DNA from 2 places in the Rhizobium sp. LjRoot258 genome. Region 1 is predicted to be linked to the other one. Evidence: riboswitches for the same ligand, from Rfam matches in the RefSeq annotation. Region 1 holds a riboswitch; the other holds the start of a gene.
What was found. A riboswitch is a leader RNA that binds a small molecule or an ion and turns the genes downstream of it on or off. The one in region 1 is predicted to bind FMN.
Positions count from the first base shown of each region.

Region 2: another riboswitch for FMN. It lies ahead of ribB (3,4-dihydroxy-2-butanone-4-phosphate synthase); the one in region 1 lies ahead of ACSQ9D_RS05535 (DMT family transporter).

Region 1 covers NZ_CAXUST020000001.1:1,109,473-1,116,780, forward strand. The annotation lists gene clpX (ATP-dependent Clp protease ATP-binding subunit ClpX) at 1-562, shown strand, start outside; gene lon (endopeptidase La) at 978-3,392, shown strand; gene hupB (DNA-binding protein HupB) at 3,600-3,875, shown strand; FMN riboswitch at 4,002-4,152, shown strand; gene ACSQ9D_RS05535 (DMT family transporter) at 4,234-5,133, shown strand; gene ACSQ9D_RS05540 (esterase-like activity of phytase family protein) at 5,205-7,308, shown strand, end outside.
Region 2 covers NZ_CAXUST020000003.1:856,167-863,474, reverse strand. The annotation lists gene tpiA (triose-phosphate isomerase) at 1-672, shown strand, start outside; gene ACSQ9D_RS32585 (glucose 1-dehydrogenase) at 741-1,523, shown strand; FMN riboswitch at 1,631-1,778, shown strand; gene ribB (3,4-dihydroxy-2-butanone-4-phosphate synthase) at 1,892-2,521, shown strand; gene ACSQ9D_RS32575 (hypothetical protein) at 2,738-2,905, opposite strand; partial or broken gene ACSQ9D_RS32570 (helix-turn-helix domain-containing protein) at 3,244-3,728, shown strand; gene ACSQ9D_RS32565 (flagellar hook protein FlgE) at 3,838-5,133, opposite strand; gene ACSQ9D_RS32560 (TetR/AcrR family transcriptional regulator) at 5,578-6,213, shown strand; gene ACSQ9D_RS32555 (DUF6502 family protein) at 6,314-7,162, shown strand; gene ACSQ9D_RS32550 (DUF5666 domain-containing protein) at 7,159-7,308, shown strand, end outside.

The DNA.
Region 1 (7,308 bases):
AGTCGACACGACGAACATCCTGTTCATCTGCGGCGGCGCCTTTGCCGGCCTCGACAAGATTATTTCTGCCCGCGGCGAGAAGACCTCGATCGGCTTCGGTGCAACGGTGAAGGCTCCAGACGACCGCCGTGTCGGCGAAGTCCTGCGTGAACTAGAGCCGGAAGATCTGGTCAAGTTCGGTCTCATCCCTGAGTTCATCGGCCGTCTGCCGGTCTTGGCGACGCTTGAGGATCTCGACGAGGATGCGTTGATCCAGATCCTTTCCGAGCCGAAGAACGCGCTGATCAAGCAGTACCAGCGCCTGTTCGAGATGGAAGACGTGGAACTGACCTTCCACGAGGATGCTCTTCGCGAGATCGCCCGCAAGGCGATCGTCCGCAAAACCGGCGCTCGCGGCCTTCGCTCGATCATGGAGAAGATCCTGCTTGATACGATGTTCGAACTGCCGGCGCTGGAAGGCGTACGTGAAGTCGTTATCTCCGAGGAAGTGGCACGCGGCTCTGCCCGTCCGCTTTACATCTACGCCGATCGCCAGGACGAGAAGGCCAACGCTTCGGCGTGAGACGTTAGAGATATCTTTACGATACGAACCGTGAATTTAAGGGGCTTGCCGTCGGCAGGCCCCTTTCTATTTCAAAACCAGTGCACGACCCTGATAAATCTTGCTAAAGAGGTCGGAAAGCGCCTCTGCTGCCGTTGCGGATTCCCGCGTCCGTGGCAATTATGGAATGATTCCGTTTGGTGTGTTTCGGTCTTGTGTGTTAGCCGGCGCGGAAGTGGCAAGCGCCGGTCCAGTCTGGCGCTGCAGAGTGAAGGTGTTCCGTTGTAGCATAGCTGTCATGTCCAAGGGGACACCGGCCATGGCGCAGCTTGAAAAGCATAGTCAGAACCTCCACTTGTGTCTCAAGTGGAGTGCGGCCCGGTTCTAGTGGCCGCGCCAGAAGAGCCCGGCAACGGGACGATGGAAAGGAAATAAAATGACGAAGAAAACGTCAGCTGCGAGCATTGCATATCCGGTTTTGCCCCTGCGCGACATCGTCGTCTTCCCGCATATGATCGTGCCGCTATTCGTCGGCCGCGAGAAGTCGATCCGTGCGCTGGAGGAGGTCATGGGATCGGACAAGCAGATCATGCTCGTCACACAAATCAACGCGAGCGACGATGACCCGGAACCGTCCGCCATCCACAATGTCGGCACCGTCGCCAACGTATTGCAGTTGCTGAAGCTGCCTGATGGCACCGTCAAGGTCCTGGTCGAAGGTCGCGCACGCGCCGAGATCGATGCCTACACCGATCGCGAGGATTTCTATGAAGCCCTCGGTCATGTTCTCGAAGAGCCGCATGACGATCCGGTCGAACTCGAAGCTCTGAGCCGTTCGGTTGTCTCCGAATTCGAGAGCTACGTAAAACTCAACAAGAAGATCTCGCCGGAAGTTGTCGGCGCGGCCAGCCAGATCGACGACTACTCGAAGCTTGCCGATACGGTCGCTTCGCATCTGTCGATCAAGATCACCGAAAAGCAGGAGATGCTGGAAACCACCAGCGTCAAGGCTCGCCTCGAAAAGGCGCTCGGCTTCATGGAAGGCGAGATTTCGGTTCTGCAGGTCGAGAAGCGCATCCGCTCGCGCGTCAAGCGCCAGATGGAGAAGACCCAGCGCGAGTACTACCTGAATGAGCAGATGAAGGCGATCCAGAAGGAGCTCGGCGACGGCGAGGAAGGCCGCGACGAGATGGCCGAACTGGAAGAGCGCATTGCGAAGACGAAGCTGTCCAAGGAAGCCCGCGAAAAGGCCGATGCGGAGCTGAAGAAGCTGCGGCAGATGAGCCCGATGTCTGCTGAAGCGACCGTGGTCCGCAACTACCTCGACTGGCTGCTGGGTATTCCGTGGGGCAAGAAGTCGAAGATCAAGTCAGACCTCAACAACGCCGAGAAGATCCTCGAAGCCGATCACTTCGGTCTCGACAAGGTCAAGGAGCGCATCGTCGAGTACCTGGCTGTTCAGGCTCGCGCGACCAAGATTAAGGGTCCGATCCTGTGCCTCGTCGGCCCTCCGGGCGTCGGCAAGACCTCGCTCGCCCAGTCGATCGCCAAGGCGACCGGCCGTGAGTATGTCCGCATGGCGCTTGGCGGCGTTCGTGACGAAGCCGAAATCCGCGGTCACCGCCGCACCTACATCGGTTCGATGCCCGGCAAGGTCATCCAGTCGATGAAGAAGGCAAAGAAGTCCAATCCGCTCTTCCTGCTCGATGAAATCGACAAGATGGGCCAGGATTTCCGTGGCGACCCGTCGTCGGCTCTGCTCGAAGTGCTGGATCCGGCTCAGAACTCGACCTTCATGGATCACTACCTGGAAGTCGAATACGACTTGTCGGACGTGATGTTCATCACGACGGCGAACACGCTGAACATTCCTGCACCTTTGATGGACCGCATGGAAGTCATCCGTATCGCCGGCTATACCGAGGACGAAAAGCGCGAGATCGCCAAGCGGCACCTGCTGCCGAAGGCCATCAAGGAACACGCGCTGCAGCCGAACGAATTCTCGGTCAGCGACGATGCACTGATGGCGATCAGCCAGCAGTATACCCGCGAAGCCGGTGTTCGTAACTTCGAACGCGAATTGATGAAGCTCGCCCGCAAGGCGGTCACCGAGATCATCAAGGGCAAGACGAAGTCCGTTCATGTGACCGCAGAGAACATTGACGACTATCTGGGCGTTCCGCGCTTCCGCCATGGCGAAGCCGAACGCGAAGATCAGGTCGGCGTTGTAACCGGTCTTGCCTGGACGGAAGTCGGTGGCGAACTGCTGACGATCGAAGGCGTGATGATGCCAGGCAAGGGTCGCATGACCGTTACCGGCAACCTGAAGGAAGTCATGAAGGAATCGATTTCCGCAGCGGCATCCTATGTGCGCTCGCGCGCAGTCGATTTCGGTATCCAGCCACCGCTCTTCGACAAGAGCGACATCCACGTGCACGTGCCGGAAGGCGCGACGCCCAAGGATGGTCCGTCGGCCGGTGTCGCCATGGCAACCGCGATCGTCTCGATCATGACCGGTATCCCGGTCGACAGGAACGTCGCGATGACCGGTGAAATCACGCTGCGCGGCCGCGTGCTGCCGATCGGCGGTCTGAAGGAAAAGCTGCTTGCAGCGCTTCGCGGCGGCATCAAGAAGGTGCTGATCCCGGAAGAAAATGCCAAGGATCTGGCGGAGATTCCGGACAACGTGAAGAACAACATGGAGATCATCCCGGTGTCCCGCATGGGCGAGGTGATCAAGCATGCGCTGGTCCGCAGACCCGAGGCGATCGAGTGGGATGGCACGGTGGAAACGCCGGTCATTGCAACGGTCGAAGGGCTCGACGAAACGGGTGCAACCATAGCTCACTGAGCCATGTTTGCCACATTCGCGCCCAATTGCTTAAAAACCCTGAAAAGGCTGGCGTTTTCGCCAGCCTTTTTTTGTGAAATCGACACGCAGACGCTTGCATTTCCTTGATTTGCAGGGTCTTTGGGGTGCGGCGGGCCTGATGAACTCCGTTCTGCGCCTAGCTTATAGATTTGAGTCGTTTCGAACCATTTAGAAAGGGGTGGAAACATGAACAAGAATGAACTCGTGTCCGCAGTTGCCGAAAAGGCAGGACTCTCGAAGACCGACGCTGCTTCCGCAGTTGATGCTGTTTTCGAAGTCGTCCAGGCTGAACTGAAGGGCAAGGGCGACGTTCGTCTCGCTGGTTTCGGTAGCTTCACCGTTTCCCATCGCGCTGCCACGAAGGGCCGCAACCCGTCCACCGGCGCTGAAGTCGATATTCCGGCTCGCAACGTGCCGAAGTTCACGCCCGGCAAGGGCCTGAAGGACGCCGTAAACGGCTGATATGAATTTGCTTGGCAGCCGGACAACGAGACCGGCGGTGTAAGTTTCGAAGGGTTCGGCCACGGCCGAACCCTTTTTTTATGCATTTCGTGGACTTGTCGGCACACGAGGTCCGTCCTATGAAATGGTTGTTCTCAGGGCGGGGTGAAAGTCCCCACCGGCGGTAAGGGCTTCGGCTCAAGCCCGCGAGCGTCTTTCGGCCGATCTGCCGAAAGGGTCAGCAGATCCGGTGCAACTCCGGAGCCGACGGTTACAGTCCGGATGAAAGAGAATGAGCCGAGCGGGCGAGGGCGAAATCTGTCCTTGCCGCGACATCGCGCTCATGCGTCCTGATTTGTGTTGGTTTCGGATGAAAGACATGAATCAGACTTCCCAAATATCTTCTGCCTCGCGTGCGATGGTCGGTGCTGCCTGGATGGTCGCCGCGGGCATCGCCTTCTCGATCCTCAATGTCATCACACAGTGGCTGACGATGAAGCTCGCCTTTCCCTCGGCCTCGGCAGCCTTCTGGCAATATGCCATTGCGCTGGTCTTCTCGTTGCCCTTTCTCCGGCGCGTCGGCTTCGGGGCGATGCGAACGCGCTATCCCTGGCGCCATGTCGTGCGCGTCGCCTTCGCTGCATTCGGCGTGACGACCTGGGTCGCGGGACTCGCGTCCGTACCGATCTGGCAGGCGATTGCGCTGGTGATGACCTCGCCGTTCTTCATCATCATGGGTGCGCGTATCTTCCTTGGTGAATACATCGGTTCCGCGAGGTGGGCAGCGACCGGTACCGGCTTCGTCGGAGCGATGATCATCCTGCAGCCATGGTCCGATAGCTTCAGTTGGGCGGCGTTTTTGCCGATCCTCTCAGCCCTGCTCTGGGGCGCCTCGTCGCTGATCACCAAGAGTCTCACCGGAGTGGAACGGCCGGAAACCATCACCGTCTGGCTGCTGGCACTCCTCACTCCGATCAACGGCGGCTTGGCGGTGGCCGCCGGCTTCAGCATTCCCTCCGGCCTGACGCTTCTCCTTTTTGTCGTGGCAGGTCTGCTGACCGTCATTGCCCAATATTTCCTGACGCTCGCCTACAGCACAGCCGATGCCGCCTACGTCCAGCCTTTTGACGATCTGAAGCTTCCCCTGAATGTTTTCGCCGGCTGGTTGGTCTTCGGCTATGCCCCGACCGGTTATCTCTGGTTGGGTGCGCTGCTGATCCTCGGGGCATCGCTCTTCATCATGCGGAACGAAATGAAGAAGGAGCGGGGGGCCGGCTAACGCAGCCGGAATACACTGCCGGTGTCATTGCGCTGTCATGCCCGTCCCGCAAAAACCCTGTGTTTGAGTTCATGGGGGATTTCATGCCAATATTTTCGCGCAAGACAGCGGTTGTTGCCGCGCTTCTGACGACGGCGGCCTTACCGGCAGCCGCAGAGCCCGTTTTCAACCGCATAGCAACCTTCCCGGTGGCATCCAACCTGCCGGAGGGAAAAGACAGGCTTTCGGCCACTTCGGCGGAAATCATTACGGCCACCGACGACGGCATGACGCTGATCTATAGCGATAGCCCGCTCGGTGCGATCGGCTTTGTCGATATCTCAGACGCCAAGGCACCAAAGGCCGGTGGCGCGCTCATGATGGACGGCGAGCCGACATCCGTGACATCGGCCGCGGGCAAGGCGCTGGTTGCCGTCAATACGTCGGAGAGCAAGGCAAAGCCCTCGGGGCGCCTGGCGATCGTCGACGTTGCCACCGAGAAGATCGAGAGCACCTGTGATCTTGGCGGTCAGCCGGATTCCATCGCGCTCAACAAGGACAAGACCCTCGGCACGATCGCGATCGAGAACGAGCGTGACGAAGAGGCGAACGACGGCAAGCTTCCGCAGATGCCAGCAGGCGACCTGGTCGTATTCCAGGTCAAGGATGGCACGGTTGATTGCGGCTCGATCAAGCACGTCGCGCTGACCGGACTTGCCGGCGTCGCGGCCGCCGATCCGGAACCGGAATTCGTCTCCTTCAACGATCAGAACGAGATCGCCCTAACCCTTCAGGAAAACAACGAAATCGTCATCATTGACGCGGCGACTGCGTCTGTGAAGACGCACTTCTCCGCGGGCAGCGTCGATCTTGAAGGCATCGACACCAGGCGCGATGGCGCGCTGACGTTTACCGGTGAACTCAAGAACATCGCACGCGAGCCGGACGCTGTGAAGTGGCTCGACAATGATCGTCTGGTCGTCGCCAACGAAGGCGACTATCAAGGCGGTTCGCGCGGTTTCACGATTTTCGACAAGACCGGCAAGGTACTCTATGAGTCCGGTGCCTCCTTCGAACGCGCCGTTGCCAATATCGGTCACTATCCGGACAAGCGTTCATCCGCCAAGGGCGTTGAGCCGGAAGGCCTGGAGGTGGCGACGTTCGGTGGCCAGAAGTATATCTTCCTGCTGGCAGAGCGCGCCTCGGTCGTCGGCGTCTACAAGGATACCGGTGCCGAGCCTCAACTCGTTCAGATCCTTCCATCTGGCGTCTCGCCGGAGGGCGCAGTCGCCGTACCGTCCCACAATCTCCTCGCGACTGCCAACGAAGTCGATCTCGGCAAGGATGGTGGCCCGCGGTCGCATGTGATGATCTATGAACTTGCCGAGGGTGAGATCGCCTATCCGAAGATTGTTGCCGCCGAAAAGGACGGCAACCCGGTTGGCTTCGCGGCGCTCTCCGGCCTTGCTGCCGTTCCGGACAAGCCGGGCCAGCTGTTTGCCGTCAGCGACAGCGTGCTCGGCATGCAGCCGACGATCTACACGATTGACGCAACCAAGAAGCCGGCCGTGATCACCGAGGCGCTGACCGTAAAGCGCGACGGCCAGCCGGCACAGAAGCTCGACATCGAGGGCGTGGCTGTCGATGAAAAGGGTTGGGTCTGGCTGGCGTCGGAAGGCAACAGTGAGAAGCTGGTGCCGCACGCTCTATATCACGTCAACCCGAAGGGTGAGATCAAGGAAGAAATCGCACTTCCGAAGGAGCTGGCGGCTAACGAAATCCGCTACGGCTTTGAAGGCGTGACGATCGTCGGGTCCGGCGACGACGCGACGCTCTGGATGGCCGTCCAACGTGAGTGGAAGGATGACCAGAAGGGCTTTGTCAAACTCGTTTCCTACAATCCGAAGAGCAAGGAGTGGGGTGGCGTCCGCTACCCGCTCGACAAGTCCGAAGGGGGCTGGGTCGGTCTTTCCGAAATCTCCGCTCACGGCGACAGCGTCTACATCATCGAACGCGACAATCTCGTCGGTGACGCGGCAAAGCTGAAGAAGCTCTACAAGGTGGCGATATCAGATCTGAAGCCCGCCAAGTTGGGCGGCGAGTTGCCGGTGGTCAAGAAGACTGAAGCTCACGACTTCCTTCCGGAGTTAAAGGCCGCCACCAACGGCTATGTTCTCGACAAGCTCGAAGGCTTCG
Region 2 (7,308 bases), on a different contig from region 1:
GCGCTGAAGGGGCTCACGGGCGAGGCGGCGTGCGATATCGTCGTCTGCCCGCCCTTCACGCTGATAGAAAAGGCCGCCGAACGAGCAAAGGATTCGACCGTCGCTATTGGCGCCCAGGACTGCCACCCGCAGATTTCGGGCGCCTACACTGGAGAGGTGTCGGCGGAGATGCTCGTCGATGCGGGCGCACGCTTCGTAATTCTAGGTCATTCCGAACGTCGCATATTCCACCACGAGACCGATGCCATAGTCGCGACCAAGGTCACTGCAGCTCACACGGCCGGACTGACCGCAATCATCTGTGTCGGTGAGACCCGTCGTGAACGCGGTGACGGAAAGGCGATCGAAGTCGTTGGCGGACAGCTACGCGCTTCAGTTCCAGCGGGTGCCTCCAGTTCGAACATGGTCGTTGCATACGAACCTGTCTGGGCGATTGGAACCGGTCTGGTTCCGACCATAGAGCAGATCGAGGAGATCCATTCTTCGATAAGGCAGATGCTCGAAGAACGGCTGGGCGAAGATGGGCGCAACGTAAGGATTGTTTACGGTGGCTCTGTGAAGGCCTCGAATGCCGCCGACATCTTCGGGGCGGCAAACGTGGATGGAGCCTTGGTCGGGGGCGCATCGCTGAAGGCGACCGAGTTCGCTGGGATCATATCGGCAGCCGTTTGAAAGTCGGCGTGACGCACTTGGGGCTGCTTTGCGCCCGATATCGTCAGCCACCGCGAAAGGAAGAGAGTATGAAACGCTTCGAAAACAAGACCGTCGTCATCACCGGAGGCAGCCGCGGCATCGGTGCTGGGATCGCCAAGCGCTTCGCCAGGGAAGGGGCCAATCTAGTGGTCTCCGCCAATGAAGAGTCGGTCCATGCAGTCGCCGAGCAGATCAAGGCGGATGGCGGCAATGCTGTCTCATTCGTCGGAGACGTCACTAGCAAAACTAGCGTAAAGGCACTCTATGACGCGGCGGAGAAGGCTTTCGGCACTGTCGACGTGTCCATCCAAAACGCCGGCGTCATCACCATCGCCCGCATCGAAGACATGACGGAAGGCGAGTGGGACAAAGTCATGGCGGTCAACACGAAGGGCGTCTTCTTGTGCGCACAAGAAGCAATTCTGCGCATGCGTAAGCATCGACGCGGCGGCCGCATCATCAACACCGCCTCCGGCCAAGCGCGCGACGGCTTCATCTATACGCCACACTACGCCGCATCGAAGATGGGGGTCGTCGGGATCACCCAGAGCCTTGCCAAGGAGGTCGCGACCGAAAATATCACCGTCAACGCCTTCTGCCCTGGCATCATCGAGACGGACATGTGGGCCTACAACGATCAGGCCTGGGGAAAGCTCCTCGGCAACTATGGCCCTGGGGAACTCATGAAGGAATGGGTCGAAGGCATTCCGATGAAGCGGGCAGGATCGGGCGAGGACGTCGCCGGTCTCGTCACCTTCCTCGCCAGCGACGATGCTGCCTACATCACCGGCCAGACGATCAATGTCGATGGCGGCCTGATCATGTCGTAGCTTTATTCAACAATGGGGAACGGTGCGTTCACCAGGAAGAATCAGATTCTCGATCGCTCGGCGGCTGGAAGCCTCTTGCAAAACAACGCATCGATCCCCTATGTTATTGGTGTTCTCAGGGCGGGGTGCAACTCCCCACCGGCGGTATCGAGGCAACTCGGAGCCCGCGAGCGCCTTCGTTGGATAAACGGAGGGTCAGCAGATCCGGTGAGATGCCGGAGCCGACGGTTACAGTCCGGATGGAAGAGAGCAATGCAGACGACTCCGCTCTATGAGCGGAACCGGACGCTTGTTCGCCCAAGGGAAAATGGTGGCTTTGACAGGCCATGCACGCCGCTCACAACGGCTAACCCTTGAAAGGCAAGAAAGTGACGATTTCCAAAATTGACGATGCGGTGGCCGCGATTGCGCGCGGCGAAATTGTCGTCGTTGTCGATGACCGTGACCGGGAAAACGAAGGTGATCTCGTGATTGCGTCAGAGGCAATTACTCCGCAGGCGATCGCGTTCATGATGAACCACGCGCGTGGCCTCATCTGTGTCGCGATGGAAGGCGAGAGGCTCGACGAGCTCGATATTCCTCTGATGGTGCCGCGCAATACCGAAGTGCTCAAGACCGCCTTCACCGTTTCCGTGGACTACATTCCGGAAACGACGACCGGGATATCTGCCGCCGACCGAGCTGCCACCGTTCGAGCACTCGTCAAGGACGGTACACGCCCCGAGGATTTTGCGCGCCCGGGTCATATTTTTCCGCTTCGCGCTCATTCCAATGGGGTGCTGTCTCGTCCCGGCCACACAGAGGCGGCGGTGGATCTTGCAAGGCTCGCGGGCTTGTCACCCTCAGGGGTGATCTGCGAAGTGGCCAACGACGACGGCACGATGTCGCGATTACCGGAACTTGAGGCGTTTGCTGAGCGCCATCGCCTTCATCTAGTTACGATCGAAGACTTGATAGCCTATAGGACCGCGATGACCTTATCCGAGAGAGCGGCTTGAACTTCGTAGAGATCGCGTTCGGTTGGGATGCGATCTCCCTCTTGAATCGGCGCCCGTACTGATGGGTCAGCATTTCGAGCCATTCTCGGATCCACTGAGAACGCGCAGGAAATTGTCTTCCGAGCATCTGCACGGTCGGAGGAAATGCAAATGCGACAACGGCATTTGCAATCCATAGCATGAAGACGCACACTCCTTTGGCAAAGCTGCGAATCTTCAGCGGGACATCTCCGCGAGCGGCCACCATACGAGCAGGCCGATCGTGCCCTGCATCGAAAAGACGAAGCCGACTACGAAAAGCAGGATGGCATATGGCTTAAGGGTTATACCCGGCATGAGGAGCGCTGTGAGGCCGATCAGGAGATGGAATGTGGTGGTCAGCACAACCCCCCCAACAACATGACGCGCCGATCGATCCTGTTCATGAAAAACAAGCCGACCAGAATGCCAAGCACGCTGAACAGGCCACATCACGACTATAATCAACGGCGATCTAGAGCCTTGAGCGCCTGTTCGGCGAACCGTGGTGACGTCTATGCAAGTCTTTCGATCAATTCTCTCATCGTCAGCGTCGGTCGCCGATAGGCGGCCGCTTGCATTGTGAGCGCCTTCAGAACCTCCGCGAGAAGCGTCGATGGGGCCGAGTATACCGTTGATCCAACCTTCCCTTTCGGCAAGAGCGTCGATGCGCCCTCAGTCCTGTTCATTCGGCTGGCTTTCAAACGCTCCTCGACATGATCCTCGAGGAATATCGCGAGCACTGCGCGGAGGGCGAGAAGGTGCTGTCCGGGCTGATCGGCGTGGTACTGTCGCTGATGGATCGCCTCGGGGGCGTCGTCGCGCTGCCTTCGACCTCGCCGACGGTTGCCCTCGGGCTTGCGCTTCGTCGCGCGATCGACATTCACTTCAAGGAGGACTGGACCGTCGGCCGATATGTCGAGGCGCTCGCAACGACACCGCACCTGCTCGACAAGGCCGCCCGCGAGGTTTTCGGCCTCTCGGTCAAGGAGCTTTTTCTGGAGCGGCGCCTCCTGGAGGCGAGGCGCCTGCTCCTCTTTACCGTCCGCTCAGTGGAAGACATAGGCCGAGAGACCGGCTTCGAGGACCCGGCCTATTTCTCCCGCTTCTTCCGCAAGCGCACGGCGAGGCACCTGCCGCGTGGCGCCGGCGCCATCTGCATCAGGAGACGAAGACGCCGGCGGTTTGATCCGATGGATCATCGCGCTACTCCAACTTCGCCTACAGCACATTGCGAAAGGGCTCTCAGTCTCGGCCGTATCCCGGTGATGTCCAGCCCGTCACATTACGGGTTATCCTTATCTCTTCAGGTTGACGAGCACGTCCATGATGTCGGAGCCCGTTTGGAACACCTTGGAATTGGCCGTGTAGGAACGCTGGGCTTCGATCATTTCGGTCAGTTCGCCGGCGAGATCGACGTTCGAACTTTCCAGCGCACCCGATTGGATAGAGCCAAGGCCATTCGATTGCGGAAAGCCGGTGACCGTCACGCCAGAGGCACCGTTTGCGCTGTATACGTTGCCGCTCAACAATGTGAGATTGTCAGGGCTGGCAACAGTTGCGAGCGGTATCTGATAGAGCGGCTTTGTCGTGCCGTTCGAATAGGAGACCGTAACGACGCCATCCGTGCCGATACCGACGGAGCTGACCGTGCTTGCCGCCTGACCGTCGGCCGAACCTGTTGCGGCGAAGTCCGATGAGAGCTGAGTGAAACCCGAATAGTCCATCGTGATCGTCTTAGCGGTAACGGGATCGACGATGTCGGTGTTGGTTGCAGAGGTCAGTTGGCCGTTCGCATCGAAACTGAGGCTGGCCACGCTTACCGCACTGGAGGAGTAGGGGAAGGACGTCGTGCTGCCAGTGCTGGCATCAGCATTGCGGTAGGCGGCGACTTCCCAGGTGGTGCCGGTGATGGCACCACTGGCGTCTGTCGTTTCGCCAGTCTTGGTGAAGTAATAGTCGTACTGCACCGTGTTGCCAAGGCTGTCGTAGGCGACAAGCGACATCTTCTTGGTGTCGTCGGTGACAGTCGTCGCGTCGTTTGCGCTTGGAAGTGCGCTGGGGTCTGAAACAACCTCAGCGCTTGAATCGAGGTTGCCGCTGAAATAGGCCGAGGTCGAAGCGATTGCACTGAGACCGGACTGGGCCACGTTGACCGGTACAAGGCCATCGAAGCCGTTGACGACGACCGCCGGCGCTCCCGAGTCATAGGAGTAGCCCATCAGCGTAAATCCGGCGCTGTTGACGAGATTGCCATTCGCGTCGACGGAGAAATCTCCGGCGCGCGTCAAGACGGGTGTTCCATCCGCGCCGTTGACGATGAAAAAACCGTCGCCAGAAATTGCAAGATCGTAGGCGGAGGTGGTGTAGGAAATGTCACCTTGTTCGGCAACGGCCTGGCGGACCGACGTTTGCACGCCGCCAGAGTTGTAGTTGCCGGTCGTGGAAGGGAGGACGAGCGAGGAGAAAGACGTCGATACCGACTTATAGCCCGTTGTGTTGGCGTTGGCTATGTTGTCAGCGACGGTGCTTAAGCGGTTGGCCTGCGCGTTCATTCCCGATACTGCGGTTTTCATGCTGCCGAAGATGCTCATGGCATTTTTCCTTTCGTGAGGAGTGAAGGGACATGCCGTCATCTGGGCGCACAGGAAGACCGGACGGCAAACGCATGCCGACGCGAAGCGCGATGAGGACTGGGCGAGTTCGCAGCGGATCATCCGTGCGCACCGCTACGTCCAGCCGAGTGGCAGATTCAGCGGCGAATCATTATGGTACTTCTTGGTACTTTAAATGCAGCCTTAACGTCTTCAATCCCTGAAATCATCTATTATTTTCTGTGGCTGACGGGTTGAACTTCGATCGACAGCGGTTACACCGCAAAACCGTGGAAAGTCCTGCCGGCGTTCGCTTATTTAGTGGCAAGTGGTTGACGTTGCTTCGAATGTCGTGATTTGTAGCCTGCGCGAAGTCGTGCAGGTCAATGCATCCGGCGCCCGACCACTTTGCGTCTAGGTATCAGCAACGGATTGGCGAAGCCCGTGAACGCGCCTGAACAAAGACTTGATCAACGGCAAGTGAAGCGGTCCCGTGGTCGTCCTCCGACCTCTGATGAGGCAACTCGCCGTCTGCAGATAATCGAAGCCGCACGACAGGCGTTTGCTGAGCTTGGCTACGCAGGTACAACGACAGATATCGTGGCAACGCGTTGTCAGATATCGAAGCAGACTCTGTACCGGTTGTTTCCCAGCAAGCAGGAATTGTTTGTCGCTGCAACCAACATCTCCGAACAAAGGCTCCTTGCGCTGCCGCGGCCGATTGACGAGCAGGCGCCGATCGAGGAGACGATCGCCAGGATATTCCGCATTGACCGGGACGACGACGATCAGGCAATCCTTGTCCGGACGATTGTCAGAGACTCGTCTGTTATTCCCGAACTGGCGGAAGCGCTGGGTACAAGCGAGGTTCTTCGCTCCAGGCAAGACCTGGCCGAATGGCTAAGCGCGCAGGTCGAGAAAGGCTTGCTGCGCCTCGACGATCCGCTGAGTGGTGCGCGCCTGTTGATGGACATGATCTTCGGAGGCATGAACCCGCCCGATGGATGGAGCAGCCCGGAGCAGGAGAGGGAACACCTATGGCTGTGCATCATGGTTTTTCTGAGAGGCACAGCACCTTGATTTTTGGGTACGCATAAGTACTAAGGTTCATCGCTAAGGGACTTGATCAGGCTTTGGTTACGTTTCATCACCGAGGTCTGTGGATGCGAGCGTTCAGATAATGAAGCAACGGCCTAAAGCTCCATTTTCAGAAGAGGCTCTTCAGCGAACACTTGTGCGCGTCCTCAGGCCAATAGTGCGGCTGTGCTTGGCGAGCGGACTGAACTTTGTCGCGTTTTCGGGCTTGATGCGGCGCCTCTTTGTCGAGGTCGCTGAAACAGACTTTGCTTTACCGGACAAGAAGCAGACCGACAGTCGCATATCATTGCTCACCGGCATCCATCGCAAGGACATAAGCCGTCTTCGGGTGAGCGAATTGACGGTCGAATCCCTGCCTGCGCCGGCTTCCCGAACGAGCCGGATCATCGCTCGCTGGCTTGCTGATCCCCGTGCCTGCGATGAGGCAGGTATTGCCAAGGCGCTGCCTCGCGTTTCGTCAGACGGAGATTTCTCCTTTGAGAGTCTGGTTGCCGAAGTCACTCGTGATCTTCATCCAAGAGCTGTACTGGATGAATGGGTTGATCGCGGGCTTGCGATGGTCGACGATCAGGATCGCGTTCATCTGAGCGCAGCCTCTCTCATTTCCAGCGGGGATGCCGAAACGAGACGGCACTATTTTACGCGCAACCTTCATGATCATGCGGCTGCGGCCGTAGAGAACATCCTTGCCGAGGCACCCCCGTTTTTCGAGCGAGCCGTCCATTACAATAACATTTCCGATGCGCTCGCCGCGCGGCTGGAGGAGGCGAGTCGCGAAGAAGCCATGGCGATGCTTTTGCGGCTCAATCGGCTAGCCAATGGTGCCATCGAGAACGATTCCGGCGGAAATCGGCGTTGGATCGCTGGCGTCTACGTCATGCAAGCGAAAGATAGCCCGGTTGAGTCGGGTGGCGGGGAGAGCGACGAATGAAGCCGTCGGTTCTTTTGCGACGTCAGTTCTTGCTGGGAATCGCCTGCCTGCCTGCGGCGCTGGCGGCGAACGCCGCGGAAAGGACTCGACCCCACGATCACGGCATCGGAGGTACCGGTCAATCCATCGTCGGTGGTGAAGATCAT